3 regions of the Alcaligenes sp. LTN-3 genome follow, and region 1 is predicted to be linked to each of the others. Evidence: predicted binding sites of a transcription regulator. Region 1 holds the regulator's gene; each other region holds the start of a gene.
The links. The regulator NrdR, encoded in region 1, represses ribonucleotide reductase genes. The targets are predictions, from matches to a motif close to CACNANATNTNGTG.
Positions count from the first base shown of each region.

Region 2: the regulator NrdR is predicted to act here: its motif matches at 2,196-2,209, upstream of nrdA (class 1a ribonucleoside-diphosphate reductase subunit alpha).
Region 3: the regulator NrdR is predicted to act here: its motif matches at 2,093-2,106, upstream of AC6I6N_RS08270 (ribonucleoside triphosphate reductase).

Region 1 covers NZ_JCAPDN010000004.1:179,115-183,808, forward strand. The annotation lists gene tyrS (tyrosine--tRNA ligase) at 1-144, shown strand, start outside; gene AC6I6N_RS17280 (YbhB/YbcL family Raf kinase inhibitor-like protein) at 164-799, shown strand; gene glyA (serine hydroxymethyltransferase) at 984-2,234, shown strand; gene nrdR (transcriptional regulator NrdR) at 2,271-2,732, shown strand; gene ribD (bifunctional diaminohydroxyphosphoribosylaminopyrimidine deaminase/5-amino-6-(5-phosphoribosylamino)uracil reductase RibD) at 2,737-3,885, shown strand; tRNA gene AC6I6N_RS17300 (tRNA-Ser) at 4,246-4,336, shown strand; gene AC6I6N_RS17305 (GlxA family transcriptional regulator) at 4,483-4,694, opposite strand, start outside.
Region 2 covers NZ_JCAPDN010000002.1:603,979-608,672, reverse strand. The annotation lists gene nrdA (class 1a ribonucleoside-diphosphate reductase subunit alpha) at 1-2,125, opposite strand, end outside; gene recQ (DNA helicase RecQ) at 2,324-4,150, opposite strand; gene AC6I6N_RS11145 (fimbria/pilus outer membrane usher protein) at 4,160-4,694, opposite strand, start outside.
Region 3 covers NZ_JCAPDN010000002.1:6,961-11,654, forward strand. The annotation lists gene nrdD (anaerobic ribonucleoside-triphosphate reductase) at 1-5, opposite strand, end outside; gene AC6I6N_RS08270 (ribonucleoside triphosphate reductase) at 186-2,048, opposite strand; gene AC6I6N_RS08275 (HIT family protein) at 2,493-2,951, opposite strand; gene trpC (indole-3-glycerol phosphate synthase TrpC) at 2,948-3,748, opposite strand; gene trpD (anthranilate phosphoribosyltransferase) at 3,745-4,694, opposite strand, start outside.

The DNA of each region.
Region 1 (4,694 bases):
AGCGAGGCCCAGCGCAACGTGGAGCAGGGCGGCGTGCGCATCAATGGCGAACGTGTGGACGATAAAGGTTTACAACTGGAGCCGGGCAGCTATGTGCTGCAAGTGGGCAAGCGCAAGTTTGCGCGAGTCACTTTGACCGGCTGATTGATTGTGGAGGTCTGCAATGAAACTGCGTAGTGATTCTTTTCAAGATCAGAGCGTGATTCCCGAGCGTCTGGCATTTTGCCGTTACGACGCACAATCGAGAGTCGCCTTGGCCGGTAACGCCAATCCGCATTTGGAATGGTCCGATGTTCCCGAGCAGACCCAATCTTTCGTGGTTATTTGCCACGACCCCGATGTCCCTAGTAAGCCGGACGATGTGAATCAGGACGGGCGTGAGGTACCGGCGGATTTGCCTCGGGTGGATTTCTTTCATTGGGTCTTGATTAACGTCTCGCCCGAGCTGCGTAGCCTGGCAGAAGGCTCTTATTCCAAGGGCATCACGCCACGTGGTAAAGCCGGCCCACTGGCTCTGGACGATACGCGCCAGGGCGTCAATGACTTTACCAATTGGTTTGCCAGCGACCGCGACATGAACGGTGATTACTTTGGCTACGATGGCCCGTGCCCGCCGTGGAACGATGCCTTGCCGCACCGTTATGTCTTTACGGTCTATGCCCTGGATATCGCCGAGCTTCCTTTGGAAGGGCGCTTTACGGGTCAGGATGTGTTGCGCGCCATGGAAGGCCATATTCTGGGCCGTGCATCCCTGACCGGCCTATATACCGTGAATCCCCGTTTGATTCAGCAGCCCTGATTGCCCTGGGCGGACTATTTGAGTTTTTTTCATATTCTTTTGAGTCCGCCCGCTGCCGCCTTACTTATTTCCGCATTTTTTGGGGTTTCTGCCACCGGAGACGTTTGTCTGGGTGGTTTGATGCGCTTCCGCGCTAAAATATTGCTTTCTTAGTTTGCTACCTACTTTATCCTTAGGAACCCTCATGTTTGACCGTTCTGCGACTCTTGACAAAGTTGATCCCGATCTTTGGGCTGCGATCCAAAGCGAAGATGTGCGCCAGGAGCAGCACATCGAGCTGATCGCCTCGGAAAACTACACCAGCCCCGCCGTGATGCAGGCCCAGGGCACACAACTGACCAACAAATACGCGGAAGGTTATCCTGGCAAGCGCTACTACGGCGGTTGCGAGTTCGTGGATGTGGTCGAGCAATTGGCTATCGACCGTCTGAAAGAGCTGTTTGGTGCTGAAGCGGCCAATGTGCAGCCCAACTCCGGTTCGCAAGCCAACCAGGGCGTGTACATGGCTGTACTCAAGCCCGGTGATACCGTTCTGGGCATGAGCCTGGCTGAAGGCGGTCACTTGACCCACGGTTCCCCCGTGAATGCCTCGGGCAAGCTGTACAACTTCGTGTCCTACGGTCTGGACGAGAACGAAGAGCTGGACTACGACGAGTTGGAGCGTCTGGCCAAAGAGCACAAGCCCAAGCTGATCGTCGGTGGTGCTTCGGCTTACGCCCTGCGCATCGACTTTGAACGCATGGCTCGTATTGCTCATGAGAACGGCGCCTTGTTCATGGTGGACATTGCTCACTACGCTGGTCTGGTGGCTGGTGGTGCTTACCCCAACCCTGTGCCTTACGCTGACTTCGTGACTTCTACGACTCACAAGTCCCTGCGCGGTCCTCGTGGTGGCGTCATTATGATGAAGGCCGAGCACGAAAAGGCCGTCAATTCGGCTATTTTCCCCGGTATCCAAGGTGGCCCACTGATTCACGTGATCGCCGGTAAGGCCGTTGCTTTTAAAGAAGCCTTGGCTCCTGAGTTCAAGGATTATGCCGCTCAGGTCGTAAAGAACGCCGACGTGCTGGCCCGCACTCTGGTTGAGCGTGGTCTGCGTATCGTGTCCGGTCGCACAGAAAGTCACGTGATGCTGGTGGACCTGCGTCCCAAGGGCATCACGGGTAAGGTGGCCGAAGAAGCGCTGGGCAAGGCTCACATCACGGTCAACAAGAACGCCATTCCTAACGACCCTGAAAAGCCCTTTGTCACCAGCGGTGTGCGTTTGGGTACGCCTGCCATGACCACTCGCGGTTTCAAGGAAGCCGAAGCGGAATTGACGGCGCATCTGATTGCTGATGTACTGGACAACCCTCACGACGAAGCCGTTTTGGCGGACGTTCGTCGCCGTGTACACGAGCTGACTGCCAAGTTGCCCGTTTACTCCTCCAAGTAATCCAGCCGGAGCGGGCCGCAAGGCCCGCGATCTTGAATGAAGTGTCCGTTCTGCCACCATGCCGATACCCAGGTGATCGACTCTCGAATCACCGAAGAAGGCGACGCCATACGGCGACGTCGCAAATGCTCGGCCTGTGAACGGCGCTTCACGACTTACGAGCGTGCTGAGCTGAGCCTGCCCGTCGTGGCCAAGCGCAATGGCACTCGTATGGATTTTGATCCCGCACGTCTGCGGGCGAGCATGGGTGTTGCACTGCGCAAGCGCTCTATCCCCATGGCTCAGGTCGATGCCGCTGTGCAGCGCATCGAAGAAAAACTTCAACTGACTGGCGAGCGCGAAGTCTCTTCCGAGACCATAGGCGAGCTGGTCATGGCCGAGCTCAAGCAATTGGATCAGGTGGCCTATGTGCGCTTTGCCTCGGTCTACAAGAGCTTCAAGGACATCCGCGAGTTCGTACAGGCGATCGACGAAATGAACGATCCCGACCGCGGCTAAGGCGATGGTCGAGCAAGAAGACGTCATCTGGATGCGGCAAGCCCTGGAGCTGGCCGAAAAATCCCTGTATATCAGTGCTCCCAATCCACGAGTCGCCTGCCTGATTGTGCGCGATGGCCAATTGCTGGCTTCAGGTTCCACGCAGCAGGCGGGTGGGCCTCACGCTGAAGTGATGGCCTTGCGCCAAGCCAAAGAGCGCGGCGTCAATGTGGCCGGGGCTACTTTCTACGTCACCCTGGAGCCTTGCAGTCACCACGGGCGTACGCCTCCCTGTGCCGACGCCCTGATTAAAGCAGGTGCCGGGCGAGTCGTCTTTTCCATGTACGACCCCAACCCCTTGGTGGCAGGCAATGGTGTTTCGCGCCTGCGTCAGGCGGGAATTACGGTAGATGGCCCTTTGTGCGTCGAGCAGGCGCTGGCGATCAACGCTGGTTTCTTTGCCCGCATGACACGTGGACGCCCCTGGTTGTGGATGAAAATGGCCGCCTCGCTGGATGGCCGCAGTGCCTTGCCCGATGGCAGCTCTCAATGGATTACCGGGCCGCAGGCGCGTGACGATGGTCATCATTGGCGCGCTCGCAGTTGTGTCGTGTTGACGGGCATAGGTACGGTTAACGCGGACAATCCGCTAATGAATGTACGGGCGGTTTCTACGCCACGTCCACCCATCAAAGCCGTGCTGGACACGCATTTGCGTCTGACCCCCAATGCTGCCTTGCTGGATGGCTCGCCTTGCTGGGTATTTAGCCATCGTCGGGATCCCGAACGCGAAGCCGAGTTGGCAGATCGCAATGCACAAGTCATTCCCATGCCTTTGCACGAAGGTCAGGTGGATGTGCGCGCCGTTCTGGACTGGATGACAGATCAGCAGATCAACGAAGTCCACGCAGAAGCAGGGGCGCGTCTTTCTGGTGCCTTGATTGATGCAGGTGTGGTTGACCAATTGCTGATGTACCTGGCCCCCAAGATTCTGGGGCAGGGACGAGGCGTGGCCGATATTACCGAGCTGGCCGGGCTGGACGATGTAGAGCCGTTCGAGTTTACCGATGTGCGCTTGCTAGGTGCCGATCTGCGTGTTCTGGCACGCCAACGCGATCATTGGGAAGCCTTGCTGCGAGCCGTCGGTGGGGCGTATCCGCCGGACTCGGAATAAGTCAGGTATTGCTGTTCGGTCTGGCGGCCAGATACTGCAAAGAGCATGCCTTCAAGCCTGTGAATTTGAGCCTACCGTTTTGCTGACCCTATCACCTTGACTGTGGCCTTGAGGCAAATGCCGATGGTCGTTTGATTAAGTCTGCCGAGCAGTATCAATCGTCTCTTTAGAAGCAGGCCAAGAGTCCGAACTCACGATACATTGAGACCAGGCTTATCCTACGGTTCAGCAGTCAGTAACCACTCAGCAACAAGGCTTAGCCCAAAAAAATTTCAGCACTTGCCTTATAAGGATAAGTGCTGCTATTATTATGGACTTGGCATTAGCAGCTTCAAATTGCTTGGCCAGAAAAAATAAGTAGGACAGGTGGCCGAGTGGTTGAAGGCGCACGCCTGGAAAGCGTGTATACGTTTATAGCGTATCGGGGGTTCGAATCCCCCTCTGTCCGCCAGAATTCAAAAGCCCCCGCACAGCAATGTGCGGGGGCTTTTTGTTGGGTGTTTTTTACAGGATTGGTGAAATTAATAATTCATTTTCAGGCCGATTCTGTGTCGTCACTACAAAACAAAATGATCGCTGACTGGGGGTAGAACAAGATCAGCGCGGGTCTGGACAGTGTTGCCTTTGCTTCTCCCTCCATTTGGACGGAGGCAGTGTTTCGTGTTGCCGCCAGGCGGCGCGAAATGATTGCAGGCTGGCGAAACCGCAATGCTCGGTAATTCGCTCAATAGACCAGTCGGTATCCATAAATAATTGGCGCGATCGGTCCAGTCGCATGATTTGTTGGTATTGCTTCAGACTGATGCCGC
Region 2 (4,694 bases), on a different contig from region 1:
CACCCTCAAACCGCTGTGGGTCATAGTTGGTGTTTGCAGAGATCGACTGATCGACAAACTTCTGCATCACGCCAACCAACTTCAGGTAGTCGTCGTTGCCGGGCATTTGCCATAGCAATTCGTACTGATCCTTATATTTTTCAAATTCAGGCACTACCTGACGCAGGATGCCATCCTTGGATTGCTTGACGGACACCAAACCACGCGGGGGCTCAATACCGTTGGTGGCATTGGCGATCTGGCTGGAGGTTTCCGACGGCATCAGGGCGGTCAGGGTCGAGTTACGCAGACCATGCTTGACGATGTCAGCACGCAGGGCTTCCCAATCCAGGTGCAACGGCTCGTTGCAAATACCGTCCACGTCTTTCTTGTACGTGTCGGTAGGCAGCAAACCAGCGGCGTACGTGGTTTCGTCGAAGGCCTCGCAAGGACCGTATTCGCGCGACAACTGCACCGAAGCCTTCAACAGGTAGTACTGGATGGCTTCAAACGTGCGGTGGGTCAGACCCAAGGCAGCAGGATCGGAGTAGCGGGTGCCGTTCTTGGCCAGGTAGTACGCGTAGTTGATAACGCCAACGCCCAGGGAACGACGCTTGTTGGTTGCATTCAGCGCGGCCTTGACCGGGTAATCCTGGTAGTCCAGCAAGGCATCCAGAGCACGAACAATCAGTTCAGCCAGGCCGTCCAGCTCGTCCAGGGACTCCAGAGCCCCCAGGTTGAAAGCCGACAGAGTGCACAGTGCGATTTCACCTTCAGGATCGTTCAGATCGTTCAAGGGCTTGGTGGGCAGAGCGATTTCCATGCACAGATTGGACTGGCGCACAGGAGCGCGGTCAGCCTGGAATGGGCTATGCGTGTTGCAATGGTCCACGTTCTGAATGTAGATACGGCCGGTGCTGGCGCGCTCTTGCATCAGCAAAGAGAAAAGCTCCACGGCAGGCAGGCTGCGCTTGCGGATGGCGGGATCTTGCTCGTACATCTCGTACAGACGCTCGAACTCGTCCTGGTCGGCAAAGAAGGCTTCGTACAAACCGGGCACGTCATGCGGCGAGAACAGCGTGATGTGGCTGCCCTTGATCAGGCGCTGGTACAACAAACGGTTGATCTGAACGCCGTAGTCCAGGTGACGGATACGGTTTTCTTCCACACCACGGTTGTTCTTCAGGACCAGCAGTGTTTCCACTTCCAGGTGCCACATGGGGTAGAACAAGGTTGCCGCACCGCCGCGCACGCCGCCCTGCGAGCAGGACTTCACCGCAGCCTGGAACATCTTGAAGAAAGGCAGGCAACCTGTGTGTTGTGCTTCACCACCCCGAATTTCGCTGCCTACAGCGCGAATACGTCCACCGTTGATACCGATACCGGCACGCTGTGACACGTAACGAACAATGGCGCTGGTCGTGGCATTGATGCTGTCCAGGCTGTCGTCACATTCGATCAGCACGCAAGAGCTGAATTGACGGGTGGGTGTGCGCACGCCAGCCATGATGGGCGTGGGCAAGGAAATCTTGAATTGCGATACGGCGTCGTAAAAGCGCTTGATAAAGCCCAGGCGAGTATCGGCCGGGTAACGGGCAAACAAGCACATGGCCACCAGCATGTACAGGAACTGGGGACTTTCGTAGATGCGCTTGGTCACGCGGTTTTGAATCAGATACTTGCCTTCCAACTGCTTGACGGCACCGTAAGAGAAGTTCATGTCACGCCAGTGATCCAGATGCGCATCCAGCTCATCGAACTCGGCGCGCGTGTAGTCTTGCAACAGATGCGGATCGTAGCGACCCTCCTTGGTTTGCAAGGTCACATGATCAAACAGGCTGGGAGGCTCAAACTGGCCAAAAGCGATTTTGCGCAGGTGGAAAATCGCCAGGCGGGCGGCCAGATATTGGTAGTCAGGCGTATCTTCAGAGATCAGATCCGCCGCCGACTTGATGATGGTTTCGTGAATATCGCTGGTGCGAATGCCGTTGTAGAACTGAATGTGAGAGCGCAGCTCTACTTGAGAGACGGACACATTACTCAGACCTTCAGCAGCCCAATCAACTACTCGGTGAATCTTGTCGAGGTTAATAGGTTCTGTACGGCCATCTCGCTTAGTGACCATTAACTGTTCGGTTGATTGCATGTCAGTCTCGGAAATCGGTGGTGATTGACGGGGGACGCGGCTTTTGCAGCCGCCAGCGTCAGTTGATGCACACCATATATAGTGTGATATTGCCGCCATTCTACTACATATAGCGGATTGAGCGAATAGCGGATTTGTCTTTGCAACGCAAATTCAGCGCAAAAAAAATGCAACCAATCTTTGCGCCATTAACAATTTTTATTGCGTTTGCAGTTCTTGAACGCAGCGCAGCAAAGCCTCGCCATAGGCTTCTCTTTTGCGTACACCTATGCCTGTAATCGGCTCCAGATCAGCCTCTGAGCTGGGGCAACGGATGGCAACTTCCCGCAAAGTGGCGTCATGGAAAATGACATAGGCCGGTACGCCGTGTTCGCGTGCGGTAGTGGCACGCCAGGCGCGCAAAGCCTCGAACCGTCGCTGTTGATCGGGCTCCAGAGCAGGTCCGGCAGGCGCCTGACCTTTTACGCGATGGGCGGCTGGCCCACGTGTTACGGTTTCGCGCCGCAACATCAAGGTGCGCTCCCCTTTGAGCACTTCTCGGCTGGCCTCGGTCAGCAACAAGGTGCCGTACCCTTCCGGGTCGACCGCGACCAGACTATGCGCCAGCAACTGGCGCAGCACCCCGCGCCAAGCCTGATCGGTCAGTTCCTTGCCCACACCAAAGACGGTGAGCTTGTCATGCTCATGCTCTTTGACACGCTCGGTCAGCTTGCCCAACAAAATATCAATAAGATGGCCGGCGCCAAAGCGCTGGCCACGCTCGCGCCACAATCTATAAATAGTGGACAGCATTTTCTGCGCGGCCACAGTGCCATCCCAGGCTTCTGGAGCCTCCAGGCAAGTATCGCAGTTCCCACACGGTTCGATCTGCTGATCGAAATAGGCCAGCAAGCGCTGACGGCGGCAGGAAATGGTTTCGCACAGGCCCAGCATGGCATCGAGCGCATGGCCTTGCTGGCGCCGGTGTGCCGCATCGCCTTGCGACTGGTTAATCATGCGATGCAACTGCACCACGTCTTGCAGGCCATAGGCCAGCCAGGCGGTAGCGGCTTCACCATCGCGCCCTGCTCGCCCGGTTTCCTGGTAATACCCTTCTACCGATTTGGGCAGGTCAATGTGGGCCACAAAACGCACATCCGGTTTATTGACGCCCATGCCAAAAGCAATGGTCGCCACCATGACCACCCCTTCTTCTCGAAGAAAGCGAGCCTGGTTGATGGCGCGTTGCTGTGCATCCAGCCCTGCGTGGTAGGGCAAGGCATGAATGCCGTTCTTGCACAGAAACTCGGCCGTGTCCTCCACGCGAGAGCGCGACAAACAATACACAATTCCCGCATCGCCCGAGTGCTCTTCCTGAATAAAACTCAAGAGCTGCTTGCGCACCTCGTTCTTTTCGATGATGCGATAGCAAATATTGGGGCGATCAAAACTGGCGACAAAATGCCGGGCCTCTTCCAGCTTCAGGCGCTGGGCAATTTCTACCCGCGTCAACTGAGTGGCAGTCGCCGTCAAGGCAACCCGCGGCACCCCTGGCCAGCGCTGAGCCAGCAAATCCAGGCCCAGATACTCCGGGCGGAAGTCGTGCCCCCATTGCGATACGCAGTGGGCTTCATCAATGGCAAACAAGGAGACCTGGCCGCGTGCCAGCAAATCCAGGCAGCGATCTGTCAGCAAACGCTCAGGGGCGACATAGAGCAAGTCCAGTTGTCCCGTCAGAAACTCGCGCTCGACCTCGCGGGCGGTCTGCCAATCCTGGGTGGAGTTCAGATAGGCGGCATTCACACCCAATTCATTGAGCGCATCCACCTGATCCTGCATCAAGGCAATCAGAGGGGACACGACCACGCCGGTGCCGGGTCGCACCAAAGCAGGAATCTGGTAACAGAGCGATTTTCCGCCGCCGGTGGGCATCAAGACCAGGGCATCACCGCCTTGGATCAGGGTCTCGATAATCTCGTGCTGAGAACCACGAAAACTGTCATAACCAAAAACTTCCTGAAGAACCTCAAGTGCTGACTGGGCCATGCCGCCTGCTTAAAAAATCGGAATAGAAAAACGCAGCGCGATGTTCGACTGGCGACTTTCCAGATGACGGCGAGCTTGCAAACCCACCCTAAGGTGGGGACTGTACCAGAACTGCTGCGTGACCCCAAGGTAGCGATTCTGCCCACCGGCCATTGCCTGCTGCACCTCGTACTGGGTCTTGACCTCGCCCCAGCGACGCAAAGGCACGGACAGCCCCACCACCTGTCGGCTGCTGGCCGCATCGATCTTCATGCCCTGATAGCGGCTTAGATCCAGGAAGTGATCCTGGTAGCGTTCGCCTTGCCATTGCAGGTGCAAATCATCCAACACATCCAGGCCGTAAGCTGCCTGATAGCGCCAGCCCTGCCCGACCGCATGGGAAGCCTTGGCCACACTGGCCTGCCACACCCCAAAATCAGGAGAACGGTAGGTAGCGCCCACCCCGGTCAGGCCAAAATCACGCGCGCTTTCCATCTGGGTATCAATACTGGTCCTGCTGGTGACGTCGGTGCTGACCATCAAGCTGCTTGCCGACGATCCGTAC
Region 3 (4,694 bases), on a different contig from region 1:
TTCATGAGTAACTCCCTGGATAAAAAAGGCCGTCACGCTAAGCGGATGTGACTAGCCGAGGTGTGTGCCAAGAGGCGGGTTGTGTAGATACATGCTGAGGAAAGTGAAGAATCTGGCTTTCGCTGAGCTAAGTGGGTTGGGTTTAGCTGGTCTTGGCAAAAAGGATCTGTTCGAAGAGATCGGATTTAATGGATTGGTGTCGGTGTCGGTGTCGGTGTCGGTGTCGGTGTCGGTGTCGGTGTCGGTGTCGGTGTCGGTGTTGCTGCCTGCGACCGTATTGAGGTTTCCGCGCCCGCGTCGTTTTGAGCGTCAGTTTCGACCCTGGCCTGAGCTATTTTGTTAGCCAGCAATTCGCTGTCGCAATGTGGGCAAAACTCATGTTTTCCAGACAGATAGCCATGTTTAGGGCAGATGGAAAAAGTAGGTGTGACGGTGATGTAGGGTAAGGAAAAGCGGTTCAAGGCTCGTTGCACCAGATTACGGCAGGCATCGGTGCTGGACAGGGCCTCGGTCATGTACAGGTGCAGCACGGTGCCGCCGGTGTATTTGCCTTGCAACTCGTCTTGTCGTTCCAATGCCTCGAAGGGGTCTTCGGTAAAGCCTACCGGCAACTGTGAGGAGTTGGTGTAGTAGGGCATGTGCTCGGTGCCTGCTTGCAGAATGTCGGGCCAGCGGGCGCGGTCCTCTTTGGCAAAGCGGTAGGTGGTGCCCTCGGCAGGGGTGGCTTCCAGGTTGTACAGGTGGCCGGTACTTTCCTGAAATTCCACCATGCGCGCCCGAATGTGATCCAGCAAACGCAGGGCAAAGCGGTGTCCCCACGGCGTGCAAAGATTCTGCTTGTCCTGGGTAAAGTTGCGGATCATCTCGTTAATGCCGTTCACTCCCAGTGTGGAGAAGTGATTACGCAAGGTGCCCAGATAGCGGCGTGTGTAGGGAAACAGCCCTTGGTCCATATGCTGCTGAATCACGGTACGCTTGATTTCCAGGCTGTCGCGGCCCATTTCCAGCAGTTCATCCAAGCGGGCAAACAGGCCTGCTTCATCACCTGGATACTGATACCCCAGGCGGGCGCAGTTCAGGGTGACCACTCCCAGGGAGCCGGTCTGCTCGGCAGAGCCAAACAAACCATTGCCGCGTTTGAGTAGTTCACGCAGATCCAGTTGCAGGCGGCAGCACATGGAGCGGATCATATTGGGTTCCAGTTCAGAGTTAATGAAGTTCTGGAAGTAGGGCAGGCCATATTTGGCCGTCATGGCAAACAGGCGCTCGGCATTGGGGCTGTGCCAGTCAAAATCCCGGGTGATGTTGTAGGTGGGGATCGGGAAGGTGAAGGCACGGCCACGGGCATCGCCCTCGCTCATGACTTCGATATAGGCCTGGTTGATCATGTCCATTTCGGCTTGCAGATCCCCGTAGCAAAACGGCATTTCTACGCCACCGATTTGCGGCACTTGCTCGCGCAGGTCGTCCGGACATACCCAGTCAAAGGTCAGATTGGTAAAGGGCGTCTGCGTACCCCAGCGTGAGGGTACGTTCAGGTTGTAGATCAGCTCCTGCATGCATTGGCGCACCTGCTTGTAGTTCAGGTCGTCCTTGCGGATGAAGGGTGCCATATAGGTATCAAAGGAGCTGAAAGCCTGGGCGCCAGCCCATTCGTTTTGCAGGGTGCCCAGAAAATTGACGACCTGGCCAACTGCACTGCTTAGATGCTGCGGTGGGCCGGATTCGATTTTTCCGGGTACGCCATTGAGCCCTTCATTCAGGAAAGTGCGCAAGGACCAGCCGGCGCAGTAGCCCGAGAGCATGTCCAGATCGTGGATATGCAGGTCGGCCTGACGGTGTGCCTGGCCGATGGCTTCGGGGTACACATGGCTGAGCCAGTAGTTGGCAATCATCTTGCCCGAGCTGTTCAGAATCAGTCCGCCCAGCGAGTAACCCTGGTTGGCATTGGCCTGGACGCGCCAGTCCTGGCGGTCCAGATATTCAGTAATGGAGCGGATGATATCCAGCTGAGCAGCTGGACGCGATGCGGTTTCCTGGGTAGCCATATTTTTCGCCAAAAACTATATATAGTGATTTTTAGGATTTACGACACTATATATGGTGGTTTTTGGTGGGGCCAGACGATTGTCGCCTAGGCTTGATCTAGGTTAATTCTGTGCTTGAAGTGACAAGAGCAGCGATCTTGTCGGAAGGAGGTTGCAGGACGCGGCTTGCCCGTATCGTTCTGATGTGGAGGGTGTGTGACGGCGAGAAGGCCGGGCTCTCAAGCGCAAAGAGGTGGCTATGACCATGCCAAGCAAGCAGTTTATGTGGTTTGCGAGTAAGTAGCGCAAGAGCAGGCTTGCTCTTGTCGGTGCAATAACGCGTCAGTGCGCCTTATGGATGGGTGGCGTGCTTGCCAGTTATTGTGCGCCGTCTCTTTTTTTGGGGAGGCACAAAAATACCCGCTGCCTTTTCATAGGCCAGCGGGTACTTCTTGAATAGCGGGTTTAGTGCTTGAATCGTGCTTTTAGCGCAGTACACAGTGCCTGCTGATACTGGCTGACTTGCTCAAGCAGGCGTTCTTCGTGGGAAGCCCAGCCTTGTTTTTGTTCTTCTGTGCGTGCGGGGGCGGGCGACCAGGCCGAGTCCGGAAAGAAAGGGTCGTCCGTCCAGCGTGGGATGATGTGCCAGTGCAGATGCGGCACCTGATTCCCGAATTGGGCCAGATTGATCTTGGTGACTCCCAGCTGCTCGCGTTGTGTCTGTTCAACTATATAGACCGCCGCCATAAGGTGCTGCCGCTGCGCTTCAGACAGATCTGTCATTTCAGCCACGTGATCTTGCCAGATCACCCGTGTATAGCCGGGAAACGGGCTGTCTGAGACAGCCAGCACCTGCAGCCCTGCACCCGACCATAACAATTGATCGGGTTTCAAGGCGCACAGAGGGCAAGCGGTGGAGCTCATGCAGGTTGACCGAAGAACAGGTTTTGCAGGGCGACGCCCGGATCAGGTTCACGCATGAAAGCTTCGCCCACCAGGAAGGCTTGCACCTGGTTTTCACGCATCAGGGCCACATCTTCAATGGTATGGATACCGCTTTCGGTCACAACGCGTTTTTCGCTAGGAATGAAGGGCAGCAGGTCCAAGGTGTTCTGGGTGCTGGTTTCAAAGGTGCGCAGATTACGGTTATTGATACCCAGCAGGCTGGTCTTCATTTGCAAGGCAATATCCAGCTCGGCGCGGTCATGCACTTCAACCAGTACGTCCATGCCCAGTTCGTGGGCCATTTCTTCGTATTCCATCAGTTGATCCTGCTCCAGCGCGGCGACGATCAGCAAGATGCAGTCGGCACCCATGGCACGGGCATGGATGATCTGGTAGGGGTCAATAATGAAATCTTTGCGTAGTACGGGCAGCGCGCACACGGCACGGGCCTGACGCAGGTGGTCGTAAGAACCCTGGAAATATTGAATATCGGTCAGCACCGACAGGCAGGCCGCGCCGTGGGCGGCGTAGCTGGAAGCAATTTCCGTGGGGTTGAAGTCGGCACGGATCACACCCTTGGACGGGGAGGCTTTTTTGACTTCCGCAATAATGGCAGGCTTGCCTTGAGCAATTTTGTCTTCAATGGCGCTGGCAAAGCCGCGCAGGTCGTTCCGGTTCTTCGCTTCGCGCAGCAGATCGGACTCGCTACGCAGTTGGCGGGCGGTGACGACTTCAGCTCTTTTGGTGTCGAGGATCTTGGCCAGAATGTCGTTCATGGATGTAAATTCCTTGTATAGGCACGGAATTGTTCGAGTTTTTCGCGTGCGGCACCGTTGGCAATGGCCTCAAAAGCCATGCGCAGGCCTTGTTCAATGGAGTCAGCGTGGTTGGCGGCATAGATGGCCAAACCAGCGTTGAGGCCCACGATATCACGAGCCGTCCCCTCTTGGTTATTGAGGGCTTCCATAATCATGACGGCGGATTCCTCTTTGCTGGAGACGCGAATGCTGCGGTTGGAGGTCATCGCCATACCAAAGTCTTCGGGGTGAATTTCGTATTCACTCACTTGGCCGTCTTTCAGTTCGCCTACCAGGGTGGCCGCACCCAGAGAGGCTTCATCCATGCCGTCCTTGCCGTGTACGATCAATACGTGTTTGGCGCCCAGGCGTTGCATGACGCGGACCTGAATCCCCACCAGGTCGGGATGAAAGACACCCATCAGCTGGTTGGTTGCTCCGGCTGGGTTGGTTAACGGCCCCAGAATATTGAAAATGGTGCGCACGCCCAGTTCTTTGCGCACGGCGGCCACGTTTTTCATGGCTCCGTGGTGAGCAGGGGCAAACATAAAGCCGATATTGGTGTCGGCAATACTTTGCGCCACTTGCTCGGGCGAGAAAGTCAGGTTCACCCCCAAGGCCTCCAGCACGTCAGCACTACCCGAGGAGGAGGACGCGCTGCGGTTGCCGTGTTTGGCCACTTTCACCCCGACGGAGGCGGCCACAAACATAGCGGCAGTGGAGATATTGAAGGTATTGGAGCCGTCGCCACCTGTCCCGCACATGTCCAGCAGTTCGTCTGGGTTCGGTGTAATGACGGGGGTGGCAAATTCGCGCATCACCTGGGCGGCGGCAGAAATCTCACCGACGCTTTCTTTTTTTACGCGCAGGCCCATCAGCAAGGCAGCCGAGATCTGGGGCGACATTTCGCCGCGCATCAGCATGC